Linked DNA regions of Catenuloplanes niger. The protein of the gene in region 1 binds, or shares a complex with, the protein of each later gene. Links are inferred from orthologs where the notes say so. Each region holds a gene or a part of one and is shown on either strand. Other genes may lie near its edges.

Region 1 (12,476 bases):
GTCGGGAGGACCGCGCGGATCCGGCCGTCGTCGGTGATGACGCGGGGGTCAGAGTCCTTCTCGAACGGGACGTTCAGGTCGGCGCGCACGAGCACGCGCCGACCCGAGACACCCTCGCCGAGCAGGTCGTCGAGAGTCTTCACAGAATGAGTCCCTTACAGGGAGGCGCCGACGTACTTGACCAGGTCGACGAGGCGGTTGGAGTAGCCCCACTCGTTGTCGTACCAGCCGACGACCTTGACCTGCGTGCCACCGATGACCTTGGTCAGCGGCGCGTCGAAGATGCAGGACGCCGGGTCGGTGACGATGTCCGACGAGACGATCGGGTCCTCGGAGTAGGTCAGGTAGCCCTTGAGCGCGCCCTCGGCGGCGGCCTTGACGGCGGCGTTGACCTCCTCGACCGTGGTCTCGCGCGAGGCGACGAACGTCAGGTCGGTGGCGGAGCCGGTCGGGATCGGCACGCGGACCGCGAAGCCGTCCAGCTTGCCCTTGAGCTCCGGCATGACCAGGCCGATCGCCTTGGCGGCACCGGTCGAGGTCGGGACCAGGTTCAGCGCGGCGGCGCGGGCCCGGCGGAGGTCGCTGTGCGGACCGTCCTGCAGGTTCTGGTCCTGGGTGTACGCGTGGATCGTGGTCATCAGGCCGTGCTCGATGCCGATCGCGTCGTTGATCGCCTTGGCCATCGGCGCGAGGCAGTTCGTGGTGCAGGACGCGTTCGAGATCACGGTGTGCGACGCCGGGTCGTACTTGTCGTGGTTCACGCCCATGACGACCGTGACGTCCTCGTTCTTCGCCGGAGCGGAGATGATGACCTTCTTGGCGCCGGCCTCGACGTGCGCCTTGGCCTTGGTGGCGTCCGTGAAGAAGCCGGTCGACTCGATCACGATGTCGGCGCCGACGGCGTCCCACGCGAGCTTGCTCGGGTCACGCTCGGCGGACGCGCGGAACGTGTTGCCACCGACGGTGATCTCGGTGTCGGTCGCCTTGACCTCGTGGCCCAGGCGGCCCAGGATGCTGTCGTACTTCAGCAGGTGGGCGAGCGACTTGTTGTCGGTCAGGTCGTTCACACCGACGATCTGCACGTCGGCACCGGACGCGAGCACCGCCCGGAAGAAGTTACGGCCGATCCGGCCGAAGCCGTTGATACCAACCCGGATGGTCACAGGTCCGTCTCCTCGCGATCTGGCCCGCCGTGGGTTTACTCGGCGGACTCACATGCCGACCGTTTTCCGCAGCCGGCCGCCAATTGGTCGTACCGATCAGCCCTGCCGCGGTTGCGCAAGAGACCCGAACCACGACGAGGGGTGAACCGGTTGCCGGCCCCGTCGCCGTACGCTGCGAACACTATCGGAGTTGTTGCAGCGCCGTTGCGGCGGGGCTAAGGATCCCATCGTGTCCGGTTGCACCGAGGTCTACCAGGGCACTTCGGCCCCTTCCGGCGCCTTTCGAAGATCACAAAGCAGCGAGGGTACGGTCGGCGACCGTACCCTCGCGTGCAGCCGGTCAGCAGGCGAGCATCTCCGGCGTCACGGCCGCTTCGGTGTCCGGTATCCCCAGGTCACGCGCCCGTTTGTCGGCGAGCGCGAGCAGCCGGCGGATCCGCCCGGCGATCGCGTCCTTGGTCAGCGGCGGGTCAGCCAGCGCGCCCAGTTCCTCCAGCGACGCCTGCCGGTGCTGCAACCGCAGGTGCCCGGCGGAGGTCAGGTGGTTGGGCGCGTCCTCGGAGAGAATCTCCAACGCACGGGTGACCCGGGCGGCGGCCGCGACCGCGGCCCGGGCGGACCGGCGCAGGTTCGCGTCGTCGAAGTTCGCCAGCCGGTTCGCCGTCGCCCGGACCTCGCGGCGGACCCGGCGCTCCTCCCAGGACAGCACGCTGGAGTGCGCACCGATCCGGGTGAGCAGCGCGGCGATCGCGTCACCGTCCTTGACCACCACCCGGTCCACGCCGCGCACCTCACGCTGCTTGGCGGTTATCCCGATCCGCCGGGCCGCGCCGACCAGCGCCAGCGCCGACTCCGGGCCGGGGCAGGTGATCTCCAGCGCGCAGGAACGCCCCGGCTCGGTGAGCGAGCCGTGCGCCATGAACGCGCCGCGCCAGGCCGCGACCGCGCAGCACGCGTTCCCGGAGATCACGTGATGCGGGAGTCCGCGCACCGGCCAGCCGCGCACGTCGAGCAGCCCGGTCTGGCGGGCCAGCGCCTCGCCGTCCTTGACCACCCGGACGATGAAGTGGCTGCCCTTGCGCAGGCCACCGGAGGCGAGCACGTGGGTCTCGCTGGAGTAGCCGTACACCTCGGCGATCTCCCGCCGGAGGCGCCGCGCCGCGACGCCGGTGTCGAGCTCGGCCTCCACGACCACCCGGCCGGACACGATGTGCAACCCGCCCGAGAAGCGCAGGAGCGCGGTCATCTCGGCCCGCCGGCAGCACGGCTTCGCCACTTCCACGCGGCTCAGCTCGTCCTTGACGGCCGCAGTCATCGCCATATCGTCGTCACCTCGTGCACGCAATCCTTGAGTTGTGTGAGCCGTTGTCAACCTGGCCCGGGTGGCCGGACGGCAGGACGCCGCTCGACGGCCCGGTGCGCCAGGTCGAAAAAAGCTCAATGTCTCTGCTCGCCTCGCCCATGGCTTAACGATCGACTTCCAGCACCGGCACCAGCGCGGTGCCGAGTGTGACCGGATCATGCCGCGGGCTGCCGTCCGGCACCGCGACGGGAGCCAGCACCAGCCGGGCACCCAGCGATTCTGCCGCACCCGCGACCGGTTCGGGGTCACCGACCGCCGCGGGATCCGCGAGGACCACGTCCGCGGTCAGTCCCGGCAGGTACCAGGCGAGCGCGGCCAGGTGGTCGGCGACGGAGAGCCCGAGCGTCTCCTTCTCCGCCGCGAGGTTGAGCAGCACCAGCCGCCGGGCCGGGCTGGCCAGGATCGCCGCGGCCAGCTCCGGCACCAGCAGGTGCGGGATGACGCTGGTGTACCAGCTGCCCGGCCCGAAGATCAGCCAGTCCGCCTCGGCCACGGCCGCGAGCGCCTCCGGGCAGGCCGGCGGGTCCTTGGGCAACAGCCGGACCTGCTGCACGGTGCCGCGGGTGACCGCGACCTCGTGCTGGCCGTGCACGGTGCTGATCTCGTCCGGCCGGTCCGGGTCGACGCCGCGCACGTCCGCCTCCAGCTGCACGCCGTGCGTGGACATCGGCAGCACCCGGCCCTGCGCGCGGACCAGTCCGGCCGCGTGGTCGAGCGCCGCGACCGGGTCGCCGAACAGTTCCATCAGGCCGCAGAGCAGCAGGTTGCCGACCGCGTGGCCGGTGAGCGGGTCCTCGTCGCCGAAGCCGGCCGCGGTGAACCGGTGCTGGAGCAGCGCGGCGGTGCGGGCCGACGTCTCGTCCTCCGCGGCGAGCGCGGCGAGCGCCTGGCGCAGATCGCCGGGCGGGAGGATGCCGCGCTCCGCACGCAGCCGCCCGCTGGACCCGCCGTTGTCACCCACGGTGACGACCGCGGTCAGCTCGAGGTGCAGCTCCGGCCGGATCCGCCGGAGCGCCCGCAGCGACGCCCCGAGACCGTGACCGCCGCCGAACGCGACGACCTTGACGGCCGGCGAGCCGCTGTCGGCCCGCCCGGCCGGTGGCAGAACGCTCACTCGCGCCCCAGGTCGCGGTGGTGGGCGGTGGCGGCGAGGCGCGCCTCGCGGAGCCGGGTGGCGAGCTCCTCGGTGATGGCGACGCTGCGGTGCTTGCCGCCGGTGCAGCCGATCGCCACGGTCAGGTAGCGCTTGCCCTCGCGCTCGAAGCCGGACGCGGTCGCCGCGATCAGCGACGCGTACGACCCGACGAAGTCCAGCGCGCCGTCCTGGCCGAGCACGTACGAACTGACCGACTCGTCCCGTCCGGTGAACTCGCGCAGCTCCGGCACCCAGTACGGGTTCGGCAGGAACCGGGCGTCGAGCACGAAGTCCGCGTCCGGCGGCAGCCCGTACTTGAAGCCGAAGGACAGCACGGTCACCCGCAGCCGGCGCGCGTCCTCGCCGCCGAACAGCTCCTCGACCCGGCGGCGCAGCTGGTTGACGTTGAGGTGGCTGGTGTCGATGATGACGTCGGCCTGGTCGCGGGCCTCCTCGAGCAGCTTCCGCTCGGCCGCGATGCCCTCCTCCAGCCGGCCCTCGCCCTGCAACGGGTGCGAGCGGCGGACGCTCTCGAAGCGCCGGATCAGCACCTCGTCGTCCGCGTCCACGAACACCACGCGCGGGTGGAAGCCCTTGTCGCGCAGCGCCTGGATCGCGCCGGCCAGGTCGGTGGAGAACGCCCGGCTGCGCACGTCCAGCACCATCGCGGTCTGCCGGGTCGCGCCGCCGCCGGCGGCGAACGCCAGCTCGGCCATCTCGACCATGAGCGCCTGCGGCAGGTTGTCGACGACGTAGAAGCCGACGTTCTCCAGCGCCCGGGCCACCGTGCTGCGGCCGCCGCCGGAGACGCCGGTGACCACGACGAGACTGATCTCCTCGCGGGACGACGAGTCGCCCTCCGGTCGGTGCTCGCCGTGCCGGTCGAGCCGGTCGGTCAATGAGCCGCCGTCCGCCTGGCCGGTGCGGCCGGGCGGCGTGGCGGCAGTGGACGGCCCGGGTGCGCCAGGTGGAAAAACGCTCACTGTCTCTTCCGGTCGCTCGTCGTCGCGCCGCTCGGTCACGACGGCCCCCTCAAGGTCGAAAGTCTGTCGGGCGCCAATCCTAGAGTTCGCGCGCCGCCGGGTGTACGCCCGCTTCGGCCTCAACATCCCCGGTGGATGCGCTGTTCCCCGGCATATCGGTCGTCTCCGGGCCCGCGGGCGCGGCCGGCTTTTCACCCGTCAGGGCGGCGATGATGGCCTCGGCCGTGCGCGGCCCGATGCCCGGGACCTCGGCGATCTCGGCCGGTGAGGCGGCCGCGAGCTTCTTCACGGAGCCGAACTGGCGCAGCAGCGCCTTGCGGCGCACCTCGCCCAGGCCGGGCACGTCGTCCAGCGCGGAGACCGTCATCCGCTTGGAACGGCGCTGCCGGTGGAACGTGATGGCGAACCGGTGTGCCTCGTCGCGGACGCGCTGCAGCAGGTAGAGCGCCTCGGAGTTGCGCGGCAGGATGACCGGGAACTCGTCGTCCGGCAGCCACACCTCCTCCAGCCGCTTGGCCAGGCCGCACAGTGCCACGTCGGTGACGCCCATCTCGGCCATCACCGCGGCCACGGCCGCGACCTGCGGCGCACCGCCGTCGACCACGATCAGGTTCGGCGGGTACGCGAAGCGCCGCGGCCGGCCGGTCGTCGGGTCGATGCCGGGCAGCTCGGCCGGGACCGGCTCGCCGCGCGCGGTCAGCTCCTCCGCGGGCGCCAGCTCGCCGGCCGCGGTGACCTCGTCGTTGGCCACCGGCTGATCGCCTGCGGCGTCGTCCGGGCCACCGGCGGCGAGACCCTGACCACCCGGGGCCGAGCCCGGACCGCCCCGGGCCACACCCTGGCCGGCCGCGGCCGGGTCCCGGTCACCCGCGCCGGACCAGCCGTCCGCTGTCCGTACCGCGTCGGCCTGGGCTTCGGCCTGGGTGTTCTCCGACTTGAGCCGGGCGAACCGGCGGCGCATCACCTCGGACATCGCGGAGAGGTCGTCCATGCCGCCGCCGTGCCGGTCGCCGCGCACGATGAACCGCCGGTACTCCCCCTTTCGGGGCAGCCCGTCCTCGAACACCACCATGCTGGCGACCACGTCGGTGCCCTGGATCTGGGACACGTCGAAGCACTCGATGCGCAGCGGCGCGGTGTCCGTGCCGAGCGCGTCCGCGATCTCCTCCAGCGCCTTGCTGCGCGTGGTCAGGTCGCCGGAGCGCTTCAGCTTGTGCCGGGTCAGCGACTCGGCCGCGTTTCGCGCCACCGTCTCCATCAGCGTCTTCTTGTCGCCGCGCTGCGGGACGCGGATCTGCACCCGGCTGCCCCGGTGGTCGGAGAGCCAGTCGGCCAGCGCGTCCGCGTCGTCCGGCAGCGCGGGGACGAGCAGCTCGCGAGGCACGTCCGCCTCGCCCTGCTCGGCGCCGTAGACCTGGGTGCAGAAGTGGTGCACGAGGTCGCCGAGGGACAGCTCCTCGTTCTTCTCCACCACCCAGCCGCGCTGACCGCGGATCCGGCCGTCGCGCACGTGGAAGACCTGGACCGCGGCCTCGAGCGGGTCGTCGGCGAACGCCACCACGTCCGCGTCGGTGCCGTCGCCGAGCACCACGGCCTGCTTCTCCAGCGCGCGGCGCAGCGCCGCGATGTCGTCCCGCAGGCGGGCGGCGAGCTCGAAGTTGAGCTCGTCGGACGCGGCCATCATCTCGCGCTCCAGCTTCTTGACCATGGTGTCGGTCTTGCCGGCCATGAAGTCGCAGAAGTCGAGCACGATGTCCCGGTGCTGGTCCATGGTGACCTGGCCGGTGCACGGCGCGGAGCACTTGCCGATGTAGCCGAGCAGGCAGGGGCGGCCGACCTGGGCCGCGCGCTTGAACACGCCGGCCGAGCAGGTGCGCGCCGGGAAGACGCGGAGCAGCAGGTCGAGCGTCTCGCGGATGGCCCAGGCGTGCGAGTACGGCCCGAAGTAGCGCACGCCCTTGCGCTTGGCGCCGCGCATCACCTGCAGGCGCGGATAGTCCTCGTCCAGCGTGACCGCGAGGAACGGGTAGGACTTGTCGTCCCGGTACTTCACGTTGAAGCGCGGGTCGAACTGCTTGATCCAGGTGAACTCCAGCTGGAGCGCCTCGACCTCGCTGCCGACGGTCACCCAGTCCACCGAGCCGGCCGTGGTGACCATCTGCTGGGTGCGGGGGTGCAGCGTGAACGTGTCGGCGAAGTACGAATTGAGCCGGCTGCGCAGGCTCTTCGCCTTGCCGACGTAGATCACCCGGCCGGTCGGGTCACGGAACCGGTAGACACCGGGGGACTCGGGGATGGTCCCGGGCGCGGGGCGATAGGTCGACGGATCGGGCACTCACCCAGCCTAATCCGGGGGTGTGACAACCCTCCTCCGGCGGCCGGGCGTGCGGGCGCCCGGCCACCGGTGGGCGGGACTCAGGCGAGCGTGATCGACTCGCCGTCGACGGTGATCTGCTTCTCGTCCAGCGGCTGGCGTGCCGGGCCGGAGGTGGGCGAGCCGTCCTCGATGGAGAACAGGCTGTTGTGGCACTTGCAGACGATCGAGCCACCGTCCACGCTGCTCACCGGGCAGCCCTGGTGCGTGCAGACGTTGCTGAAGCACTTGAACGTGCCCGCGGCCGGCTGCGTGATGACGACCTGCTGCTCCGCGAGGATCACGCCGCTGCCGACCGGGACGTCCGTCGTCTTGGCGATCGCGTTCGCCGCGGTGTCGCCGCCACCGGCCGACGGTGCGGCGCTCTGGGCACCGGTCGTCGAGGGAGCACCCGTGGTCGGGTCGGACCCCGGCCCCGAGCTCGTGCTCGGCGAGTCGGACTCGGTGCCGCACGCCGCGAGCGCGGCGACCGCACCCACGGATCCGGCGCCGACCAGCAGCATCCGGCGCGACGCGGTCCCGGCCTCGAGCACCTGCTCGTTCTTCATGCTGTAACCCCTCCTGTTAGCCCGCGGTGCGCCGGCCGCTGTGCCGCCGTGCGCGTCCACGTCCATAGACACGGGTGGCGGGCCCGGCCGGTTCGACGAGAACCGGCCGGACCACCCCACGTCCGTTACTCACGGTAGAGAACACACCTGTGCGTAACAGAAGAACCCGGGCACGGTTTGCTGACAGAGGGTCGACCGCTATCGGCTCGCCGTGACCTTGGCTCGACTGGAACGAGCCTTCGTGGCGGCGACCGGTTTCACCGAGTTGACCTTTTCTCCGTTCGCCTTCGCCGCGCGGGCGACCGCGTCCTTCGCGCCGGCCGGCTCGCCCTCCAGGCCGAGCATCGGGCGCAGGAAGCGGCCGGTGTGGCTGCCCGGCACCTCGGCCAGCTCCTCCGGCGTGCCCATGGCGAGCACGGTGCCGCCGCGGTGGCCACCCTCCGGCCCCATGTCGATCAGCCAGTCGGACGACTTGATCACGTCGAGGTTGTGCTCGATCACGATCACCGTGTTGCCCTTGTCGACCAGGCCCTGGAGGACCAGCAGCAGCTTGCGGATGTCCTCGAAGTGCAGGCCGGTGGTCGGCTCGTCCAGCACGTACACACTGCGGCCGTTGGAGCGTTTCTGCAGCTCGGAGGCGAGCTTGACGCGCTGCGCCTCACCACCGGAGAGCGTCGGCGCGGGCTGGCCCAGCCGGACGTAGCCGAGGCCCACCTCGACCAGCGTCTTCATGTGCCGGTGGATGGAGGTGATCGGCTCGAAGAAGGTCGCGGCCTCCTCGATCGGCATCTCCAGCACCTCGGAGATCGTCTTGCCCTTGTAGTGCACCTCGAGCGTCTCCCGGTTGTACCGCGCGCCCTTGCACACCTCGCAGGGGACGTAGACGTCCGGCAGGAAGTTCATCTCGATCTTGATGGTGCCGTCGCCCGCGCAGTTCTCGCAGCGGCCGCCCTTGACGTTGAACGAGAACCGGCCCGGGCCGTAGCCGCGCACCTTCGCCTCGGTGGTCTCCGCGAACAGCTTGCGGATGTTGTCGAAGACGCCGGTGTACGTCGCCGGGTTCGACCGCGGGGTGCGGCCGATCGGCGACTGGTCCACGCCGACCACCTTGTCGATCTGGTCGAGCCCGGTCACCCGGGAGTGCCGGCCGGGCACCATCTTCGCGCCGTTGATCTGGTTGGCCAGCACCTTGTAGAGGATGTCGTTGACCAGGCTGGACTTGCCGGAGCCGCTGACCCCGGTGACGGAGATCAGCTGCCCGAGCGGGAACGGCACGGTCACGCCGCGCAGGTTGTTCTCCCGGGCGCCCTGGACGACCAGCTCCCGGTCCGGCGTGCGCGGGCGGCGCACCATCGGCGTCGGGATGCTCTTCCGGCCGGAGAGGTATGCCCCGGTCGCGGACTCCTTGTTCTTCAGCAGCCCGGCGTACGGCCCGGAGTGCACCACCCGGCCGCCGTGCTCGCCGGCACCCGGGCCGATGTCGACCACCCAGTCGGCCTGCCGGATCGTGTCCTCGTCGTGCTCGACCACGATCAGCGTGTTGCCCAGGTTCTTCAGCCGGAGCAGCGTCTCGATCAGCCGGTGGTTGTCCCGCTGGTGCAGGCCGATGGACGGCTCGTCCAGCACGTAGAGCACGCCGACCAGGCCGGAGCCGATCTGCGTGGCCAGCCGGATGCGCTGCGCCTCGCCGCCGGAGAGCGTGCCGGCCGGCCGGTCCAGCGACAGGTAGTCCAGGCCCACGTCGACCAGGAACCGCAGCCGGGCGTTGATCTCCTTGAGCACCCGCTCGGCGATCATCTTCTGCCGGTCGTTGAGCTCCATCTCGCCGAGGAAGTCCGCGCACTCGCCGATCGAGAGGTTGCAGACCTCCGCGATCGACTTGTCGTTCAGCGTGACGGCCAGCACCTCGGGCTTGAGGCGGGCGCCCTTGCACGTGCCGCACGGCACGTCGCGCATGTAGCCCTCGTACTTCTCCCGGGACCAGTCCGACTCGGTGTCCGCGTGGCGCCGCTCGATCCACTGCATGACGCCCTCGAAGCCGGTGTAGTACGACCGGTCGCGGCCGTACCGGTTCCGGTACTTGACGTGCACCTGGTCCTCGGAGCCGAACAGAATCGTCTTCTGCGCGCGGGAGGACAGCTTGCGCCACGGCGTGTCCAGCGTGAAGTGCTCCTGCTCGCCGAGCGCCTCCAGCAGCCGCAGGAAGTACTCCTGGGTCTGGCCGCCGGACCACGGCTGCACCGCACCGTCGCGCAGCGTGCGCTCGGTGTCCGGGATGACCAGCTCGGGGTCGATCTCCTTCTTGGTGCCGAGGCCGGTGCACTCCGGGCAGGCACCGTACGGCGCGTTGAACGAGAAGACCCGGGGCTCCAGGTCCTCGATCGCCAGCGGGTGCTCGTTGGGGCAGGCCAGGTGCTCGGAGAAGAGCCGCTCGCGGTCCGGGTCGTCCTCCGGCTGGTCGACGAACTCGAAGATGACCAGGCCGCCGGAGAGCCCGAGCGCGGCCTCGACCGAGTCGGTGAGCCGCTGCTTGCCGCTCGCCTTCACGCTGAGGCGGTCGATGACCACCTCGATCGTGTGCTTCTCCTGCTTCTTCAGCTTCGGCGGGTCGGTCAGCGGGTGGACCACGCCGTCGACCCGGGCGCGCGCGTAGCCCTTCGTCTGCAGCTCGGCGAAGAGGTCGACGTACTCACCCTTGCGGCCGCGGACCACCGGGGAGAGCACCATGAACCGGGTGCCCTCCTTCATCGCGAGGATCCGGTCGACGATCTGCTGCGGGGACTGCTTGGAGATCAGCTCGCCGCAGACCGGGCAGTGCGGCACACCCGCGCGGGCGAAGAGCAGGCGCAGGTAGTCGTACACCTCGGTGATGGTGCCGACGGTCGAGCGCGGGTTCCGCGACGTCGACTTCTGGTCGATCGACACCGCGGGCGAGAGGCCCTCGATGAAGTCGACGTCCGGCTTGTCCATCTGGCCGAGGAACTGCCGCGCGTACGAGGAGAGCGACTCCACGTACCGCCGCTGGCCCTCGGCGAAGATCGTGTCGAACGCGAGGCTGGACTTGCCCGACCCGGAGAGGCCGGTGAAGACGATCATCGCGTCGCGTGGCAGATCAAGGGAGACGTCGCGGAGGTTGTGCTCACGCGCGCCACGAATGATCAGTCGGTCGGTCACTGCCCGCCCACTTCCCAGCTCAAAGAATGCCATACCTGTTGTGGTCTGTGTCACATCGGGCCCTGGATGAGCCCGGGATGTTCCAACGCCCCTTACCCCGGTTGAACTCCCGCTTCCCCGATCGGGGTACTAACAGCAGGTCAGACCGCAGACAGGCGCCGCAGGCGACTGTAATCGGGGGGTACGACATTTTTCGCCGAGCGCTCAGACGGGAAGGTCCGAGACCTCCCACACCCAGGCACCACCGACCAGCCGCGGCTCCCGGCCCAGAAGGTCGGAGACCGTACGTTTCAGGATCTCCGCCTGCGCGTGCCGCTCCCCCAGCACCAGTGCGCCGGCCCTCCAGTATTTCAGGTCGTCCCGCGCGGCGGCCCGGTCGGCCGGGGTCACCACCGGCGCCCGGCCGGACCGGACGATCTCGAACAGGATGTCGGAGGTGCGGCGGGCCGGCGCGTTCCAGGTGCCGGTGGGGTCGATCTCACCGTTCGTCGGGCCCATGAAGTAACCGCGCGGCACCGGGGCGTCCAGCGCGGCGAACGCGGCCATCCGCATGCCCTCGCGGCCCACCGTCACCTCGGGCAGCGGCACCGGGACCAGCGAGCGGCCGTCCGGCACGAACTCGCGCCACTGGCCGGACGTGATCAGCTCCGGCATCGGCGTGGCCGGCGCGGTGATCAGCGGCTTCGGCGCGACCGGGAGCAGCGCCACCGTGATCGTCACCCACCAGAGGAGGACACGCCGCCGTGCCGTGGCCGGATCCGGCTCCTCGTCCCGCGCGCGCAGCACCCGGTCGGTCGCGACGGCCAGCAGGAACGCGCACGCCCAGACCACGACCATGGTGAACCGCGTGGTGGTGATCAGGTTGATCAGCGGCAGGTGGCTGACGAAGAACAGCGGCATCGGCACCTCGGTGTCCACGCCGCCGACCACCAGCGTCGGCCCGGCGGCGATGATCACGAAGACCAGCCCGGTGATCACGACCGCGCGCATCGCCCGCTGCCGCCAGGTCAGCACCGCGCACACCACCAGCAACACCACCAGCGGCAGGCCGAAGAAGCTGTTGTCCTCGGTCGCGCTGACGCTCAGCGACTCGGCCAGCGCGGTGTGGCCGGCGATCGACTGGCGGGCGTAGAACACGTACGACGCGAGGTCGGTGACGTAGACGTCCGGCGTGAACGGCAGGCCCCGGTAGTGCTGGCGGCCGAGGAACTGCTGGAACAGCGGGTACGCGAGCAGCACGCCCGAGGTGCCGGCCGCCACCGCGAGACCGGTCAGCCCGGGCTTCCAGACCGTCCTGATCCGGTCCCGGTGCATCAGCACCCAGCAGACCGTGAAGATCGCGCAGGCCAGCGCCACGAACAGCAGGATCTCCTCGTTGACGAAGACCTGGGCGGTGATCAGCAGGCCGAGGACGACGCCGTTCCGGACGGCTCCCGCCGGCTCGCGCAGCATGGCGACGCGCCAGAACAGGAACGGCACCAGGATCAACACGGTGAAGTTGATGTGCCCGTTCGCGTGGGAGATCATCGTCGGCGCGAACCCGCCCCACAGCCCGGCCACGAACGCCGCGCTCCGGTGACCGACGAAGTGCCGGCCGAGCACCCAGTACCAGGCCGCGGCCGTGCCGCCCAGCCCGATCGTGATCAGCAGCGCCATCGACACGCCCGGGCCGAACCAGTGCGTGATCGGCGAGACCGGGATGCCCAGCGCCAGGATCGACGTGTTCGCCATCATGT
Region 2 (16,436 bases), 1.5 Mb from region 1 along the record:
CACCAGACGCGCTGGCTGAGTCCGTTGAAGGCGGAGACGAGCAGCAGTACCCGCACCGTGTGGTCCTCCTCGCGTGGTGGGGTGGGTCGTGCGGCCGGATGATCGCTCGAGCCCGGCCCGAGAGACCTTGCAAGTGCTCCGAGCTGCCGGGTCGCACACCCGGTGCGACGTGCGAGACACCGCCACCAACGGATTCAGCCGAACTCCGGACCCGCGCTCGGACGCCCGACCCACCGCCGATCCACGGGACGGGCCCGGGATCGGCGTAGTCTGGATGTCGTACCCCCCGTCCGGACCGGGCGCGGGGTAAACGCCGTGTTCTCACCAGGGCACCGTGTCCTGACCAGGGCAGTCGTGCCGTACGGGGGATTTGCAATGAAGCTCGCCGGTCTCCTTCCCGCCGCGCTCGCCGACGGTGGCCTGGCCCGCGCCCGCGATCTCGCCCGCACCGGCGGGCCGGAGGCGGCCGAGCTGGGCCTGACCGCGCCGGCGCCGCTGCGGCCGTTCATCGTGGCCACCGTCGCGGCCGCCGTGCCGTCCGGCGGTGCCGGGCGCCCGGTCCTCGCGGTGACCGCCACCTCCCGCGAGGCGGACGACCTGGTCGACGCGCTGGGCTGCCTGATCCCGGCGGAGCAGGTGGTGGCGTTCCCGGCCTGGGAGACGCTGCCGCACGAGCGCCTCTCCCCCCGGTCGGACACGGTCGGCAAGCGGCTGGCCGTGCTGCGCCGGCTCGCGCACCCGGGCGAGGCCGGTCCGGTCCGGGTCGTGGTCGCGCCGGTCCGGTCGGTGCTGCAACCGCAGCTCAAGGGCCTCGGCGACCTGGAGCCGGTGGTGCTGCGGCCGGGCGGCGAGGCCGGCCTGGAGGAGACGGTCGAGCGGCTGGTCGACCTGGCGTACGCGCGGGTCGACCTGGTCACCAAGCGCGGCGAGTTCGCGGTGCGCGGCGGCATCCTGGACGTGTTCCCGCCGACCGACGAGCACCCGTCGCGCGTGGAGTTCTGGGGCGACGAGGTCGAGGAGATCCGCACGTTCGCGGTGGCCGACCAGCGCACCATCGAGCCGGCCACCGAGCTGTTCGCGCCGCCGTGCCGGGAGCTGCTGCTCACGCCGCACGTGCGCGAGCGCGCCGCCGCGCTGGCCGCGGCGCACCCGGAGCTGGGCGAGATCCTGACGAAGCTGGCCGAGGGCATCCCGGTCGAGGGCATGGAGTCGCTGGCCCCGGCGCTGCTGGACGGCACGGACAGCATGGAGCTGCTGCTGGACTGCATGCCGCGGGACACGCACGTGCTGCTCTGCGACCCGGAGCGGATCCGCACCCGGGCGCACGACCTGGTCCGGACCAGCGAGGAGTTCCTGCAGGCCAGCTGGGCCGCGGCCGCGGTCGGCGGCGAGGCACCGATCGACGTCGGCGCGGCCGCGTTCCGCAGCCTGTCGGACGTGCGCGCGGAGGCGGCCCGGCTCGGCCAGCCGTGGTGGTCGGTGTCGCCGTTCGGGCTGGCCGCCGCCGAGGCCGCCACCGAGGCCGGGGCCGAGGCCGGGGCCGCGCCGTGGGAAGAGCCGGTGCGGGTCGAGGTCACGCCCGACGCGGGGGACGACATCGCGCTGGCCGCGCAGGCCGCGCCGCTCTACCACGGCGAGACCGGGCGGCTGGTCGACGACCTGAAGCGCTGGGCCGGCGACGGCTGGTCGGTGGTGCTGGTCTTCGAGGCGAAGGGGCCGGCCAACCGCGCGGCCGAGGTGCTGCGCGACGCCGGCCTGGGCACGGTGACCACGGACGACCTGTCGGACGCGCCGGCGGCCGGGCAGATCACGATCGTCTGCGGCGGGCTGAACCACGGCTTCGTCGACGAGCGCGCCCGGATCGCGGTGGTGACCGGCAACGACGTGACCGGTGGCCGGGGCGCGACCACCAAGGCGATGGGCAAGATGCCGTCCCGCCGCCGCAACACGATCGATCCGCTGGAGCTGAAGGCCGGCGACCACGTGGTGCACGAACAGCACGGCATCGGGCGGTACGTGGAGCTGGTCCAGCGGAAGGTCAACGGCGCCGACCGCGAGTACCTGGTGATCGAGTACGCGCCGGCCAAGAAGGGGCAGCCCGGCGACCGGCTGTTCGTGCCGACCGACCAGCTGGACCAGCTGTCCCGCTACGTCGGCGGTGAGGCGCCCACGCTGCACAAGATGGGCGGCAGCGACTGGCAGAAGGCGAAGGCGCGGGCGAAGAAGGCGGTCAAGGAGATCGCCGCGTCGCTCATCCAGTTGTACGCGGCCCGCCAGGCGCAGAAGGGCCACGCGTTCGGCCCGGACACGCCGTGGCAGCGCGAGCTGGAGGACGCGTTCCCGTACCAGGAGACGCCGGACCAGCTGGCCGCGATCGAAGAGGTCAAGCACGACATGATGCAGCAGGTCCCGATGGACCGGCTGATCTGCGGCGACGTGGGTTACGGCAAGACCGAGATCGCGGTCCGGGCCGCGTTCAAGGCGGTGCAGGACGGCAAGCAGGTGGCGGTGCTGGTGCCGACCACGCTGCTGGCCCAGCAGCACTACAACACGTTCGCCGAGCGGATGTCGCAGTTCCCGGTGGAGATCCGGCAGCTGTCCCGGTTCCAGACGCCGAAGGAGGCGGAGCAGACGCTGAGCATGGCCGCGGAGGGCACCGCCGACATCGTGATCGGCACCCACCGGCTGCTCTCCGCCGCCGCCCGGTTCAAGCAGCTCGGCCTGGTCATCGTGGACGAGGAGCAGCGGTTCGGCGTCGAGCACAAGGAGCACCTGAAGACGCTGCGGGCCAGCGTGGACGTGCTGACCATGTCCGCCACGCCGATCCCCCGCACGCTGGAGATGGCGATCACCGGCATCCGGGAGATGTCCACCATCGCCACCCCGCCGGAGGAGCGGCACCCGGTGCTCACGTTCGTCGGCCCGTCCGACGAGAAGCAGATCGCCGCGACCATCCACCGCGAGCTGCTCCGCGACGGTCAGGTGTTCTACCTGCACAACCGGGTCGAGTCGATCGACCGGGCCGCGCGGAAGCTGCGCGAGCTGGTGCCGGAGGCGCGGGTCGCGGTGGCGCACGGGCAGATGTCCGAGGAGGCGCTGGAGCGGGTCATGGTCGGCTTCTGGGAGAAGGAGTTCGACGTCCTGGTCTGCACCACGATCGTGGAGTCCGGCATCGACATCCCGAACGCGAACACGCTGATCGTGGAGCGCGCCGACCTGCTCGGCCTGGCCCAGCTGCACCAGATCCGCGGCCGGGTCGGGCGTGGGCGGGAGCGGGCGTACGCGTACTTCCTCTACCCGCGCGAGAAGCCGCTGACCGAGCACGCGCACGAGCGGCTGGCCACCATCGCGCAGCACACCGAGCTGGGCGCCGGCATGTACGTGGCGATGAAGGACCTGGAGATCCGCGGCGCCGGCAACCTGCTCGGCGGCGAGCAGTCCGGGCACATCGAGGGCGTCGGCTTCGACCTCTACGTGCGGATGGTCGGCGAGGCGGTGTCACAGTTCAAGGGCGAGCGGCCGGAGGAGGTCCAGGAGGTCAAGATCGACCTACCGGTGGACGCGCACCTGCCGCACGACTACATCGGCGTGGAGCGGCTGCGCCTGGAGATGTACCGGAAGCTGGCCGAGGCGCGCGACGAGGTGGCGCTGAAGGAGATCGTCGCGGAGATGACCGACCGGTACGGCGAGCCGCCGGCCCCGGTGGCGAACCTGCTGGCGGTCGCGCGGTTCCGGCTGGTCGCGAAGGCCTACGGGCTGACCGAGGTGACGCTGCAGGGCAAGCACGTGCGGCTCGCGCCGTTGTCGCTGCCGGACTCGAAGCAGATGCGGCTCAAGCGGTACCACCCGGACTCGGTCTACAAGCACGCGACCGACCAGGTGAGCGTGCCCCGGCCGATGACCCGCCGGATCGGCGGCGAGCCGGTCCGCGACCAGGCGCTGCTGGACTGGTGCGCGCAGCTGCTCAAGGACGTGCTCGGCGAGCCGGTCGCCGCCGCGCGCTGAGCCGTCCGCCCCACCTCGTCGAGGCGTCGTCCGCACCCGTGGACAACGCCTCGACGAGGCACCGTGGACAACGCCTCGACGGGCACCCGCGGTCGGCGCGTCGCAGAGTGATCATCTCGTCACGTGATAGAGTGATCTCTATGCGACCTGCCCGTTATGTGGCTTTTCTCTGCGCCGCCGCGCTCGCCCTCACCGGCTGCGCCCAGCAGAGCCCGGCCGTGGCCGCCTACGTCGGCGACGAGACGTACAGCCAGCGCACCGTCGACGCGATCTTCGAGGAGGCGCGCGCGGCGTTCGACGCCGACCAGGCCGCGCTGGCCGCGGCCGCGGCCGACGCACCCGGTGAACCCGGCGAGCAGCTGGAGCGGCCGAGCCTGCCGATCACCCGGCGGCACGTGGTCGACCTGCTGCTCACGCTCGACCTGGGCCGCCGGGCCGCAGAGGCGCGCAACCTGACCGCCACCGGCCCCGAGGTGCCGGCCGAGCTGGTCGAGTCCGTGCTCGGCGTGCCGGCCGAGACGCGCTACGTCGCGCTCTACCGGGAGTGGTACCGGCTGTACGGCACGCTGCAGGACGACGTCGCGCCGGCCGAGGTCACCGACGAGCGGATGATGACCGTCTACGACGCGCTGGTCGACGCGCGCGCGATCGACCCGGGACTGTCCGTGCCGGTGGTCCGCGAGCAGTTCGGCGGCGGCGAGTTCGCAAGCGTGCCGCTGTCCGTCGCCGACCTGCTGCGCGACGAGGCGGAGCGGGCCGGCGCGGTGGTCAACCCGAAGTACCTGCCGGTCGCGGTGCCCATGATCGCGTCGGCGAACAGCCAGTCGTTCCCGTACCGGATGCCGTACCTGGTGGACCGGACCGTCGTCACGGCCGGCTGACCGCCTGCGGCATGCTGGTCGGCATGCCGCAGATCGTCCTGCTCGTCACCTCTCCGCGCCTGCCCGCGGGCCTGCTGACCGCCGACGCCTGGGACCTGGTCCGCCGCCACCCGGTGCTCGCCTCCGAGGAGAACGCGCAGGTCCACGCGCTGCGAGCGGCCGGCGCGGAGGTCACCGTGGTCGACGCCGACCCGGCGCCGGTGCTGGCCGCCGCGGCCGCGCACGGCACCGTGGTCTGGCTGGCCGGGCCCACCGGTGACCAGGACATGGCCCGCACGCTCGGCCTGCGCCTGGCCCGCGAGCCCGGCCTGGCCGAACTGGAGCTGCGCTACGGCTCGTGGGACCCGCCGGGCGCGCGCCTGCTGGACGCGGTCACGGTGATCGACCGGCTGGCCTCCCCCGGCGGCGACCCGTGGAAGCGGCAGCAGACGCACGCCACGCTCGCGCAGTACCTGCTGGAGGAGGCCTACGAGGCGTACGACGCGATCGAGACCGGCGACCTGGACACGCTGCGCGAGGAGCTCGGCGACGTGCTGCTCCAGGTGGTGCTGCACGCGCGCCTGGCCGAGGAACTGCCGGACGGCGAGCGCTGGACCGTCGACGACGTGGCCGGCACGCTGGTCGAGAAGATGATCCGCCGCAACCCGCACGTCTTCGCGGACACCGAGGTCAGCGGCGTCGAGGAGATCATCGAGAACTGGGAGCAGATCAAGCGCGCGGAGAAGTCCCGCGCGTCCGCGATGGACGGCATCGCGCTCTCCCAGCCCGCGCTCGCGCTCGCCGCCAAGATCCTCCAGCGGGCGGAGCGCGCGGGCGTCGCCGTACCGCTGCCGGAAGCCCTTGATCTCGGCTCCGAGCTGCTGCGCCGGGTGGCCGCGGCGCGCGCCGCGGGTCTCGACGCCGAGGCCCTGCTGCGCCGCGCCGCCCTGGCCCACGCGGAGGCGATCAGAACCGCGGAACAGGAAACGGCATAGGACCGGGTTCCCGCTTCCGGCGTGGGCGCGCTCCGAGTGCTCCCGCGGGCACCGGTCGGCCGCGGGCGGCCTCCCTGCCGGTCCCGCCGTGGTCCGGCACACCCGCGACCCGCCCGGCCCGCACGACGCTCGCCCCGGCCCGCGGTCCGGCGCGCGGCGGCGACCGGGGATCGGCCGGCGCACGTCACGGGCCCCTGACCGGCCCGACCGGCACCAGCGCCGCCTCCGGCGAAGGCAACGACTCCAGGCGCACGTCACGGAACCCCGGCCGGCGCGCGTCACGAAGATCAGGCGCCGGGGCGCGGGGCTCGCGATCAGCGTCTTCCGCCGCTGACGTGGACGACCGCGCCGGTGATGAAGCGGGCCGCGTCCGAGGCGAGGAAGACCGCCGGTGGTCCGTAGTCGCCGGGGGTGCCGAGGCGGCCCAGCGGGACGCCGGAGACGGCCTGGTCGGCGGCGGGTGAGCCGACGAAGCCCATCGCGCGCGTGCCCTCGGTGTCCGAGTAGCCGGGCAGCAGCGCGTTGACCCGGATCCCACGCGGGCCGAGTTCCGCGGCCGCGACCAGCGTCGCCGCGTTCACGGCCGCCTTCGTGGCGACGTAGAGCGCGCCGTACGGCGGGTGGAACGTCGTGCCCGCGGTCGACACGTTGATGATCGACGCGTGGCCGAGGCCGGGCTGACCGGCCAGCGTGCGCATGGTCAGCAGCGTGCCCCACAGGTTGATGTCCACGTGCCGGCGGTAGTCCTCCTCGGTGATCGCCTCGATCGGCCCGAAGACGCTGATCGCCGCGTTGTTGACCAGGATCCCGACCGTGCCGAACGCGTCCCGCGCGGCCTCGAACAGCGCGGTCACGTCCGCGCTCCGGCTGACGTCCGCGCGGACCGCGAGCGCGCGGCCGCCCGCCTCGGTGATCGCCTCGACCACGCGGTCCGCGCCGGCCGCGTCGGTGCGGTAGTTGACGACGACCGCGGCGCCGGCCGCCGCGAGGTCCACGGCGATCCGCGCGCCGATGCCCTTCGACGCCCCGGTGACGACGGCCGTCCGGTCCTGCAGACAGATGTCCATGGCCGGTGACGCTAGGAGAGCTGGTCACCGTGGGGAAGTACGTACCTTTTTGTAAGGTAGGTGCATGGCAGTGAGTGAGCAGCTCAGGTCCGCATACCGCCTGCTGGCCGGTGACACCTTCGACAACCGGTGCCCGTCGCGGCCGATCATGGATCAGGTCACCACGCGATGGGGCACGCTGATCATCGCGGCGCTGATCACCGGCCCGCACCGCTTCTCCGCGCTGCACCGCACGGTCGGCGGCATCAGCCAGAAGATGCTGTCCCAGAACCTCCGGGCGCTGGTCCGCCACGGCCTGGTCGCCCGGGACGTCGAGCCGACCGTGCCGCCGCAGGTCACCTACCGCCTGACCGGGCTCGGCGAGGGCCTGGCCGAGCCGCTGTGCGCGATGATGATCTGGTTCGGCAGCAACACCGACGCGATGATCGAGGCGCGGGAACGCCACGACGCCGTCGCGGAGCCGTCATAGGGTGGTAACCGGGCCCACAGCTTGAGACGTGGCTCACCACGGTGACCACAGCGCTACGCGTCGCCGATACGATCGCGCACAAGTCGGACAGCGCTGTCCTTCGTTCGCATGGGAGGAGCGCTTTCTGTGACCGAACAGCTTTCCGGTGCAGGGCACAGCGACCACGACGGTCCGGACGCCGCACTCCGCGCCGACATCCGCCGGCTCGGCACGCTGCTGGGGCAGACCCTGGCGCGGCAGGAGGGCAAGCCGCTGCTCGACCTGGTCGAGGAGATCCGCGCGCAGGTGCGCACGGACGCGGACGCCGCGGCCTCCCGGCTGGCGGCCATGGAGGTCACCACCGGCACCCAGCTGGCCCGGGCGTTCTCCACCTACTTCCACCTGGCGAACATCACCGAGCAGGTGCACCGCTCGCGTGACCTGCGCCGGCAGCGCGCCACCTCGGGCGGCTGGCTGGACCAGGCGGCGAAGCTGATCGCGGAGGCCGGCGTCCCGGCCGACGAGATCGCCACCGCGGCCCGCCGGCTCGCGATCCGCCCGGTCTTCACCGCGCACCCGACCGAGGCCTCCCGCCGGTCCGTGCTGACCAAGCTGCGCGCGCTCGCCGACCAGCTGGACGCGGAGCAGGCCGCGGCCGTGCTCTACGGCGCGAAGGACAACGGGCCCGCGTCCCGCCGGCTGGCCGAGCTCATCGACCTGATCTGGCAGACCGACGAGCTGCGCCTGGACCGGCCGGACCCGACGGACGAGGCACGCAACGCGGTCTTCTACCTGAAGGACCTCTACGCGGACGCGGCGCCGCAGGTGCTCGACGACCTGTCCGAGACGCTGCGCTCGCTGGGCGTGGAGACGTCGCCGACCGCGCGGCCGATCACGTTCGGCACCTGGATCGGCGGCGACCGGGACGGGAACCCGTTCGTCACGCCGGCGGTCACCCGGGACGTGCTGATCATCCAGCACGAGCACGGCATCCAGGCCACCGAGGCCGCGATGGACAAGCTGATCACGGAGATCTCCGTGTCCCGGCGGCTGCGCGGCGTCTCGCTCGACCTCTCCGCCAGCCTGGCCAAGGACCTGGACGCGCTGCCCGAGGTGGCGCCGCGGTTCCGCCGGGTGAACGCGGAGGAGCCGTACCGGCTGAAGATCCGCTGCATCAAGGCGAAGCTGGCGAACACGCGCAAGCGGCTGTCGCAGAGCACGCCGCACGTGCCGGGCCGGGACTACCTCGGCACCGAGGAGCTGATCGGTGACCTGGAGCTGATCCGCGCGTCGCTGGCCCGCAACTCCGGTCAGCTCACCGCGGTCGGCCGGCTCTCCTCCACGATCCGCAGCGTGTCCGCCTTCGGCATGCACCTGGCCACGATGGACGTGCGCGAGCACGCGGAGGCGCACCACGCGGTGCTGGCCCAGATGTACGGGCAGGTCGGCGAGGTCGGCGACTACACGACGCTGACCCGCGCGGAGCGCACCGAGCTGCTGGCCAGGGAGCTGACCGGACGGCGGCCGTTGTCCAGCGCGGACACGCCGCTGACGGACGCGGCGCGCAAGACGTTCGACGTGTTCGGCACGATCCGGGCCGCGCAGGAGCGGTTCGGCGACGACGTGGTCGAGACGTACATCATCTCGATGACGCTCGGCCCGGACGACGTGCTCGCGGCCGCGGTGCTGGCCCGCGAGGCCGGCCTGATCGACGTGCACTCCAGGCGCGCGCGGATCAACATCGTGCCGCTGCTGGAGACGCCCGCGGAGCTCAACTCGGGCGGCCGCATGCTGGACGAGCTGCTGTCGCTGCCGGCGTACCGGTCGATCGTCAAGGCACGCGGCGACGTGCAGGAGGTCATGCTCGGCTACTCGGACTCCAACAAGGAGGCCGGCATCACCACGTCGCAGTGGGAGATCCACAAGGCGCAGCGCTCGCTGCGTGACGTGGCCGCGCGGCACGGCGTCCGGCTGCGGCTGTTCCACGGCCGCGGCGGCACGGTCGGCCGCGGTGGCGGCCCCACACACGAGGCGATCCTGGCCCAGCCGTACGGCACGCTGGACGGCGCGATCAAGGTGACCGAGCAGGGCGAGGTCATCTCCGACAAGTACACGCTGCCCGCGCTGGCCCGGGAGAACCTGGAGCTGACCGTGGCCGCGGTGCTGCAGGCCACGCTGCTGCACACCAAGCCGCGCGTGCCGGACGAGAGCCTGGAGCGCTGGGACGGCGCGATGGACACCGCCTCGGCGGCCGCGTTCGCCGCGTACCGGCGGCTGGTGGAGAACCCGGACCTGCCCGCGTACTTCTGGGCGTCCACGCCGACCGAGCTGCTCGGCGCGCTGAACATCGGCTCCCGCCCGGCCAAGCGGCCGAACGCGGACGCCGGCCTCGGCGGGCTGCGCGCGATCCCGTGGGTCTTCGGCTGGACGCAGAGCCGGCAGATCGTCCCCGGCTGGTTCGGCGTCGGCACCGGCCTGGCCGCGGCGCGCGAGGCCGGGCTCGGCGACGTGCTCGACGAGATGTGGTCGGACTGGCAGTTCTTCCGGACGTTCCTGTCCAACGTCGAGATGATGCTGACCAAGACCGATCTGAACATCGCCCGGCGGTACGTGGCGACGCTGGTCCCGGAGGAGCTGCAGCCGATCTTCGCCACGATCGAGGAGGAGTACGCGCGGACCGTGCGCGAGGTCCTGGCGATCACCGGCGAGACCGGGCTGCTGGAGGGCAACCCGGTGCTGTCCCGCACGCTCGGGGTGCGCGACACCTACCTGGAGCCGCTGCACCACCTGCAGGTCGCGTTGCTGCGTCAGTACCGCGACACCGGCGCGAGCCAGACCGTCGGCACCACGCCCGGCGCGCGGCGCGGTTACAGCGACGCCACCACGCTGGAGCGGGCGCTGCTGACCACGGTCAACGGCATCGCGGCCGGCATGCGCAACACGGGCTGATCAGGCGGTCCCACGGCGTACCCGGACGGGTCCTCAGGGTTTTGATCGTGCTTCTGAGGGTCCGTCCGGGGGTCATTCCTGATTCGCCGCATGCGCGCTGGGCCTAGGCTCGACGTCGTGACATTGATCGCGACCCAATCCCTGACGAAGGTCTACGGCGGACGCGTCACCGCGCTGTCGGACCTGACGCTGAGCGTGGGGCCGGGCGTCGTCGGCCTGGTCGGTGCGAACGGGGCCGGCAAGTCCACCCTGATCAAGCTGCTGCTGGGACTGCTGGCACCGACCAGCGGATCCCTGCGCGTGCTCGGGCTGGACCCGACGACCCAGGCCGCCGACGTGCGCCAGCGCGTCGGCTACATGCCGGAGAACGACTGCCTGCCGCCGGAGCTGTCCGCGGCCGAGTTCGTGACCCACCTCGGCCGGATAAGCGGGCTGCCGCGCACGGCCGCGCGCGAGCGGGCCTCCGAGGCGCTGCGCCACGTCGGGCTGTACGAGGAGCGCTACCGGCAGATCGGTGGCTACTCGACCGGCATGAAGCAGCGGGTGAAGCTGGCCCAGGCGCTGGTGCACGACCCCGACCTGCTGCTGCTGGACGAGCCGACGAACGGCCTGGACCCGGCCGGCCGCGACGCGATGCTGAACCTGATCGCGCGGATCGGCTCCGAGTTCGGCATCTCCGTGGTGGTCTGCTCGCACCTGCTCGGCGAGGTCGAGCGGATCTGTGACTCGCTGATCGCCATCGACGGCGGCAAGCTGCTGCGTTCGGCGGAGATCTCCACCATGACCACCAGCACCGACGTGCTCGCGGTCGAGGTCAGCGAGGGCACCGACGAGCTGGGCCACCGGCTGGCCGCGGCCGGTCTGCCGCCGACCCGCGAGGGCCGGCTGCTGCTGGTGCCGCTGGGCACGGAGCCGGACTCCGCCTACGACACGATCCTGGCCGCGGTCGCCGACCTGGACCTGCCGCTGCACCGTCTGGAGCAGCGCCGCCACCGGGTGGCCGAGCTCTTCGCCGCGAGGGAGGACGCCTGATGTCCGTCATTCACGACATCGGCTATCGCCGTTACCAGGGCCCCCGGCTGGGCCGGGGTTCCGTGTTCGCCGCGCTCTACGTGCACGGCATGCGCGCCGCGTTCGGGCTGGGCCGCACGTTCAAGGCGAAGATCTTCCCCTGGTCGGTGGCCGGCATCATGCTGGTCGTCGGCGTGGTCGCGGCCGCGGTCAAGTCGCAGACCGGCATGGAGCTGCTCACCTACGAGACGTTCCCGGACCAGATGAGCATGCTGCTCATCCTGTTCTGCGCCGTGGTCGCGCCCGAGCTGGTCTCCCGTGACCTGCGCAGCGGCGTGCTGCCGCTCTACTTCTCCCGGCCGCTGAGCCGCGCCGACTACCCGCTGGCCAAGCTGGCCGCGATGGTCACGGCCAGCTTCGCGGTGCTCGGCGTACCGATGCTGATCATGTTCCTGACCGCGGCGTTCAGCGGCGACGGGATGGGCGCGGTCTGGGACGAGACCCGGGCGTTCGCGCCCGGCCTGGCGTACGCGCTGCTCTTCGCGCTGGTCTACAGCTCGATCGCGCTGCTGGTGTCGTCGTTCGTCAGCCGCCGCGCGGTCGCGGCCGGCGCCACGGTCGCGGTGTTCCTGGTGACCGCACCGGTCGTCGGCGTGCTCACGTTCGCCACCACGCAGACCGGCCAGCAGCTCGCCCAGCTGGCCAGCCCGGCCACGCTGGTCGGCGGCGTCGGTCAGTGGGTCTTCGGCAGGCCGGAGGGCATGCCCGAGGAATTCGGCATCGGGTCGTTCGGCCCGCTCTACGGCGCGGTCACGCTGGCCCTGCTCGCGCTCTGCGTCTCGCTGCTGCTCGTTCGATACCGGAAGGTGGCCTCGTGACCACGGTGACCATGGACGGCGTGTCCCGCTGGTTCGGGAACGTGGTGGCCGTCAACGACATCACCATGACGCTCGAACCGGGCGTGACCGGCCTGCTCGGCCCGAACGGCGCCGGCAAGACCACGCTGCTGCACATGATGGCCGGGTTCCTCGCGCCGTCCCGCGGCACGGTCACGGTCGGCGACCAGCCCGCCTGGCGCAACCCGGCCGTCTACCGGCAGCTGGGCCTGGTCAGCGAGCGCGAGGCGGTGCACGGCTTCCTCACCGCGCACGAGTTCGTGCTGGCCAGCGCGCGCCTGCACAAGCTGCCCGACCCGGTGGCCGCGACCGCGGCCGCGCTCGACCTGGTGGAGATGGCCCAGTTCAAGGACCGGCGGATCGACACCTACTCCAAGGGCATGCGGCAGCGCACCCGGGTGGCCGCGTCGCTGGTGCACGAGCCGCAGGTGCTGCTGCTGGACGAGCCGTTCAACGGTATGGACCCGCGGCAGCGCATGCACATGATGGAGCTGTTGCACCGGCTCGGCGCCGAGGGCCGGACGATCCTGTTCAGCTCGCACATCCTGGAGGAGGTCGAGCAGCTCTCCGGCACCGTCCAGGTGATGGTGGCCGGCCGGCTGGCCGCGTCCGGCGACTACCGGGAGATCCGGCGGCTGATGGCGAACCGGCCGCACGTCTTCGCGGTCGCCTCCACCGACGACCGGCGGCTCGCGGTCGCGCTGATGGCGCAGCCGTCCGTGGCCGGCGTGGAGCTGGCCGCCACCGGGCTGACCGTGCGCGCGTCCGACTACGGCGGCTTCACCCGGGCACTGCCCAAGATCGCACTCAAGGAGGGGATCCGGGTCAGCCGGCTCACCCCGTCCGACGAGTCCCTGGAGAGCGTCTTCTCCTACCTGGTGGAGGCCTGACCATGCTGTTCAACCCGACCATCGCCTGGATGACCGCGCGCGGGCTGTTCGGCCGCCGCCGGTTCCTGCTGCTCTTCCCGCTGCCGCTGCTCCTGGTCGCGCTGGCCGTCTTCGCGCGCGCCACCGGCATCAACAACGGCGACTGGGGACCGCTGGTGATCAACGCGCTGGGCATCGCGGTGCTGCTGCCGGTCACCGCGCTCATCGTCGGCACCGGCGTGCTCGGCTCCGAGATCGACGACGGCACGATCGTGCACATCCTCACCAAGCCGCTGTCCCGCGCCGAGATCGTCTGGGCCAAGTTCCTGGTCGCGTCCGGCGTCACCGCGCTCACCGCCGCCATCCCGCTCTACGTGGCCGGCGTGCTCGTCCAGGACTTCCGCTTCGGCCTCGCGCTGGCCGGTGCCGCCGCGATCGGCGCGGTCATCTACTCCGCCGTGTTCGTGCTGCTCAGCCTGCTCAGCCGGCGTCCGGTCCTGGTCGGCCTGCTCTACGTGCTGATCTGGGAGGGCCTGCTCGGCAACCTGGTCAGCGGCACCCGGGTGCTGTCCATCGGCCAGTACACCGTGACCTACGCCGACCGGTTCCTGCCGACGGAGTACCTGACCGCGAACGTCTCGCTGCCGGTCACCGTCGTGATGAGCGTGATCGTCACGGCCCTCTGCCTGGCGTACGCGGTGTTCCGGCTCCGCTCGTTCACCGCGAGCTCGGAGACCAGCTGACCGCTGAGCGGCCCCGCCGGTCCCGGCGGGGCCGCTCAGCGCACGTCGACCTGGAAGATCGGTAGCCGGCCGAGGTCGCGGTAGGCGGCCAGACCGTCCGACGTGCGTTCCGGGCGGGAGTCGCGGCCGCGCTGGTCATGCGGGGTGTCGAAGTGCAGCAGCGCCTTGATCCGGGGGAAGTCGGCGATCTGGCGGCCCACGCTGCGGTAGAACTCCGCCTGATGCCCCGGGTTGGAGTGGCTGGCCCAGACGCCCCACTCGGCGACCATCAGCGGCTTGGCCGGGTGCCGGGCCACCGCCCAGTTGTAGAAGCCCGGCCAGTCCGGTGCCTCGCCGGAGACCCGGTTCATCAGCTCCGCGAAGTCGCCGTGCCCGTACTCGCCGCGCTCGCTGTAGGCGTAGGTGTCCCAGGCCACCCAGTCGACCACGTCGTCACCCGGGTAGAGGTCGGCGAACCACGGTGCCGCCGTGTAGGGCACATAGGCCATGTGGACCATGACGGTGACCAGGTTGTCCACGCCGCGGGCCCGCAGCCGCCCCACCACGTGCCGGAACATGTCCCGGTAGTCGTGCGCGGTGTACCCCGACCCGCGGCGCGGCCGCACCTCCTCCTCCGGCTCGTGGTGCACGGTGAAGAAGAACGGCTCGGTGTACGTGTCGCGGATGTGCGCGGCCAGCCGGTCCAGGTAGTCGTCGGCGGCGCCGTCGGCGATCTCCGCCCAGCTGGCGTCCCACGGCTTCCAGTTCAGGAACAGGATTCGCGGCCGGGCCGGGTCACCGGCGATCCGCACCTCCTCCTCCGTCGGGAACAGACCGTTCGTCCCCCGGTGGTACGCGTGGTAGACCGCCTGCGTGCGACCGGTGCGCTCCTCGTACTCGGCGAGCGCCCGCGCACCCCGCGCCTCCGTGAACGCGCCCGGCGCCGCTCCCCACAGGACGTTGCAGGTCGGCACCAGCTTCGGCCCGACCCGGCAGTCGGTCCGTCCCGGTGCCGACGTGGCCGGCGCGGGGCCGAGGCCGCTCGACCCGGGTGGCGCGCCGGTGGCCGGCGCGTCGGGCACCGGCGGCGCGGGACGGCCCGGCTCCGCGCGTGGCGGCGGCGTCGTGCCCGGTGCGGACGGTGGCGCGTCGTTGTCCTCGCGCGCGCCGAACCAGATCAGGCCCGCGCCGGCCACCAGTGCGACGACCGCCGTCAGGGCCAGCAACAGGTGGATCCGGCGACGCATGCGCAAGCGACCTCCCTGGCGGTGACGACCTCCTCGGCACAACGAGCCGGGGTACTGATTTGTCGCTCGGCCCCCCTCCGACTTTCACGATCGGGCGTTCTGCTGAGAGACTGTCTGCCTTACTTGGTCTTGGGGGTGGGATGAACAGCGGTGGGTGGTTGCTGCCCGAGGACGTGTTGCGGGACGCGCCGGCATACACGCCCCGGGCGTATGAGCTGGCCGACCTGGAGCTGCTGCTCTCCGGCGCCTATGCCCCGCTGACCGGCTTCCTCGGCCGTGCCGATCTGACCAGCCTGCAGCGCCGGGGCCGGCTGGCGGACGACCGTTCCTGGCCGGCGCCGGTCACGCTGGAGGTGCCGGCCTCGATCGCGGAGGGCCTGGACCTGACGAACCCGGTCGGGCGCGCGATCGTGCTGACCGACCTGGAGGGTGCGCCGGTCGCGGCGATGGAGGTCGCGGACGTCTGGCCGACCAAGAACGGGATGTACGGCGTCGGGGGCGACGTGCGGCGGCTCGGCGACGGCACGCACGGCCCGTTCCAGCGTCTGCGCCGGACGCCGGAGGAGATCAAGGCGCTGCTGCCCCCGGGCCGCGTGCTCGGCGTGATCGCGGACAAGCCGCTGCACCGCCCGCAGCTCGCCCAGATCGCGCACGCGGCGAAGCAGCTCAGCGCGCACCTGCTGGTGATGATCCCGATCGCCGAGGCCAGCCCGGACGGCATGCCGCCGGAGGCGCTGGTCCGCGCGATCTTCGCGGCGCGCGACCGCATGCCCCCGGCGACGCTGGTCGCGGTGTCGCTGACCCGGCGCGGCCAGGAGATCGCGGACGCGCTGCTGCGGGCCCGGGTGGCCGCGGCGTACGGCGTGACCCACCTGCTCTCCACCGGTGACTCGCTCTCCGGCGGCGGCCCGCGCGTGCTGGTGCCGCGCGAGTTGGCCTACGACAGCCGGGACGGTCAGTGGCGGTGGCGGGACGACATCCCGCCGCGCAACCGCAAGCTGGCGCTGTCCCAACTGGAGATCAACGACCTGCTCGACCGGGGCTTCCCGCTGCCGGAGTGGCACACGCCGCCGGCCGTGGCGAAGGAGCTGGTCCGGGCACGCCCGCCGCGCCGGCACCGCGGCCTGGTGGTGTTCCTGACCGGGCTGTCCGGCTCGGGCAAGTCCACGGTGGCCCGGCACGTGGCCGACACCGTGCGCGAGTCGGGCGAGCGGTCGGTGACGCTGCTCGACGGCGACGTGGTGCGCCGCGAGCTGTCGGCCGGCCTGACGTTCAGCAAGGCGGACCGGGACCGCAACGTGCGCCGGATCGGCTGGGTCGCGGCCGAGGTGGCCCGGCACCGCGGGCTGGCGATCTGCTGTCCGATC

Evidence for each region.
Region 2: the proteins of uvrA (region 1) and mfd are in contact, whole or in part, in a crystal structure (PDB 4DFC), measured with the Escherichia coli proteins. The link is inferred for Catenuloplanes niger from one-to-one orthologs.

What each region holds. Positions count from the first base shown.
Region 1 is NZ_JAVDYC010000001.1:1,907,311-1,919,786, forward strand. What follows is about bases 7,565-11,052. They hold uvrA (excinuclease ABC subunit UvrA), read right to left. Parts: upstream 10,741-11,052; coding sequence 7,765-10,740; downstream 7,565-7,764. Other genes in these bases: J2S44_RS08305 (Rieske (2Fe-2S) protein), read right to left, coding at 7,565-7,566; J2S44_RS08315 (hypothetical protein), read right to left, coding at 10,945-11,052. In the rest of the region: J2S44_RS08275 (phosphoglycerate kinase), read right to left, coding at 1-143; gap (type I glyceraldehyde-3-phosphate dehydrogenase), read right to left, coding at 156-1,163; DNA-binding protein WhiA, read right to left, coding at 1,504-2,484; J2S44_RS08290 (gluconeogenesis factor YvcK family protein), read right to left, coding at 2,630-3,640; RNase adapter RapZ, read right to left, coding at 3,637-4,494; excinuclease ABC subunit UvrC, read right to left, coding at 4,724-6,979; more of J2S44_RS08305, read right to left, coding at 7,060-7,564; more of J2S44_RS08315, read right to left, coding at 11,053-12,476. UniProt on the Escherichia coli protein: The UvrABC repair system catalyzes the recognition and processing of DNA lesions. UvrA is an ATPase and a DNA-binding protein. A damage recognition complex composed of 2 UvrA and 2 UvrB subunits scans DNA for abnormalities.
Region 2 is NZ_JAVDYC010000001.1:3,418,316-3,434,751, forward strand. What follows is about bases 1-4,205. They hold mfd (transcription-repair coupling factor), read left to right. Parts: upstream 1-375; coding sequence 376-4,005; downstream 4,006-4,205. Other genes in these bases: J2S44_RS14875 (enoyl-CoA hydratase-related protein), read right to left, coding at 1-56; J2S44_RS14885 (hypothetical protein), read left to right, coding at 4,146-4,205. Outside these bases: more of J2S44_RS14885, read left to right, coding at 4,206-4,886; J2S44_RS14890 (nucleoside triphosphate pyrophosphohydrolase), read left to right, coding at 4,910-5,860; J2S44_RS14895 (SDR family NAD(P)-dependent oxidoreductase), read right to left, coding at 6,175-6,927; J2S44_RS14900 (winged helix-turn-helix transcriptional regulator), read left to right, coding at 6,992-7,396; ppc (phosphoenolpyruvate carboxylase), read left to right, coding at 7,523-10,324; J2S44_RS14910 (ABC transporter ATP-binding protein), read left to right, coding at 10,442-11,356; J2S44_RS14915 (ABC transporter permease), read left to right, coding at 11,356-12,213; J2S44_RS14920 (ABC transporter ATP-binding protein), read left to right, coding at 12,225-13,121; J2S44_RS14925 (ABC transporter permease), read left to right, coding at 13,124-13,843; J2S44_RS14930 (glycosyl hydrolase), read right to left, coding at 13,879-15,069; cysC (adenylyl-sulfate kinase), read left to right, coding at 15,210-16,436. UniProt on the Escherichia coli protein: Couples transcription and DNA repair by recognizing RNA polymerase (RNAP) stalled at DNA lesions. Mediates ATP-dependent release of RNAP and its truncated transcript from the DNA, and recruitment of nucleotide excision repair machinery to the damaged site.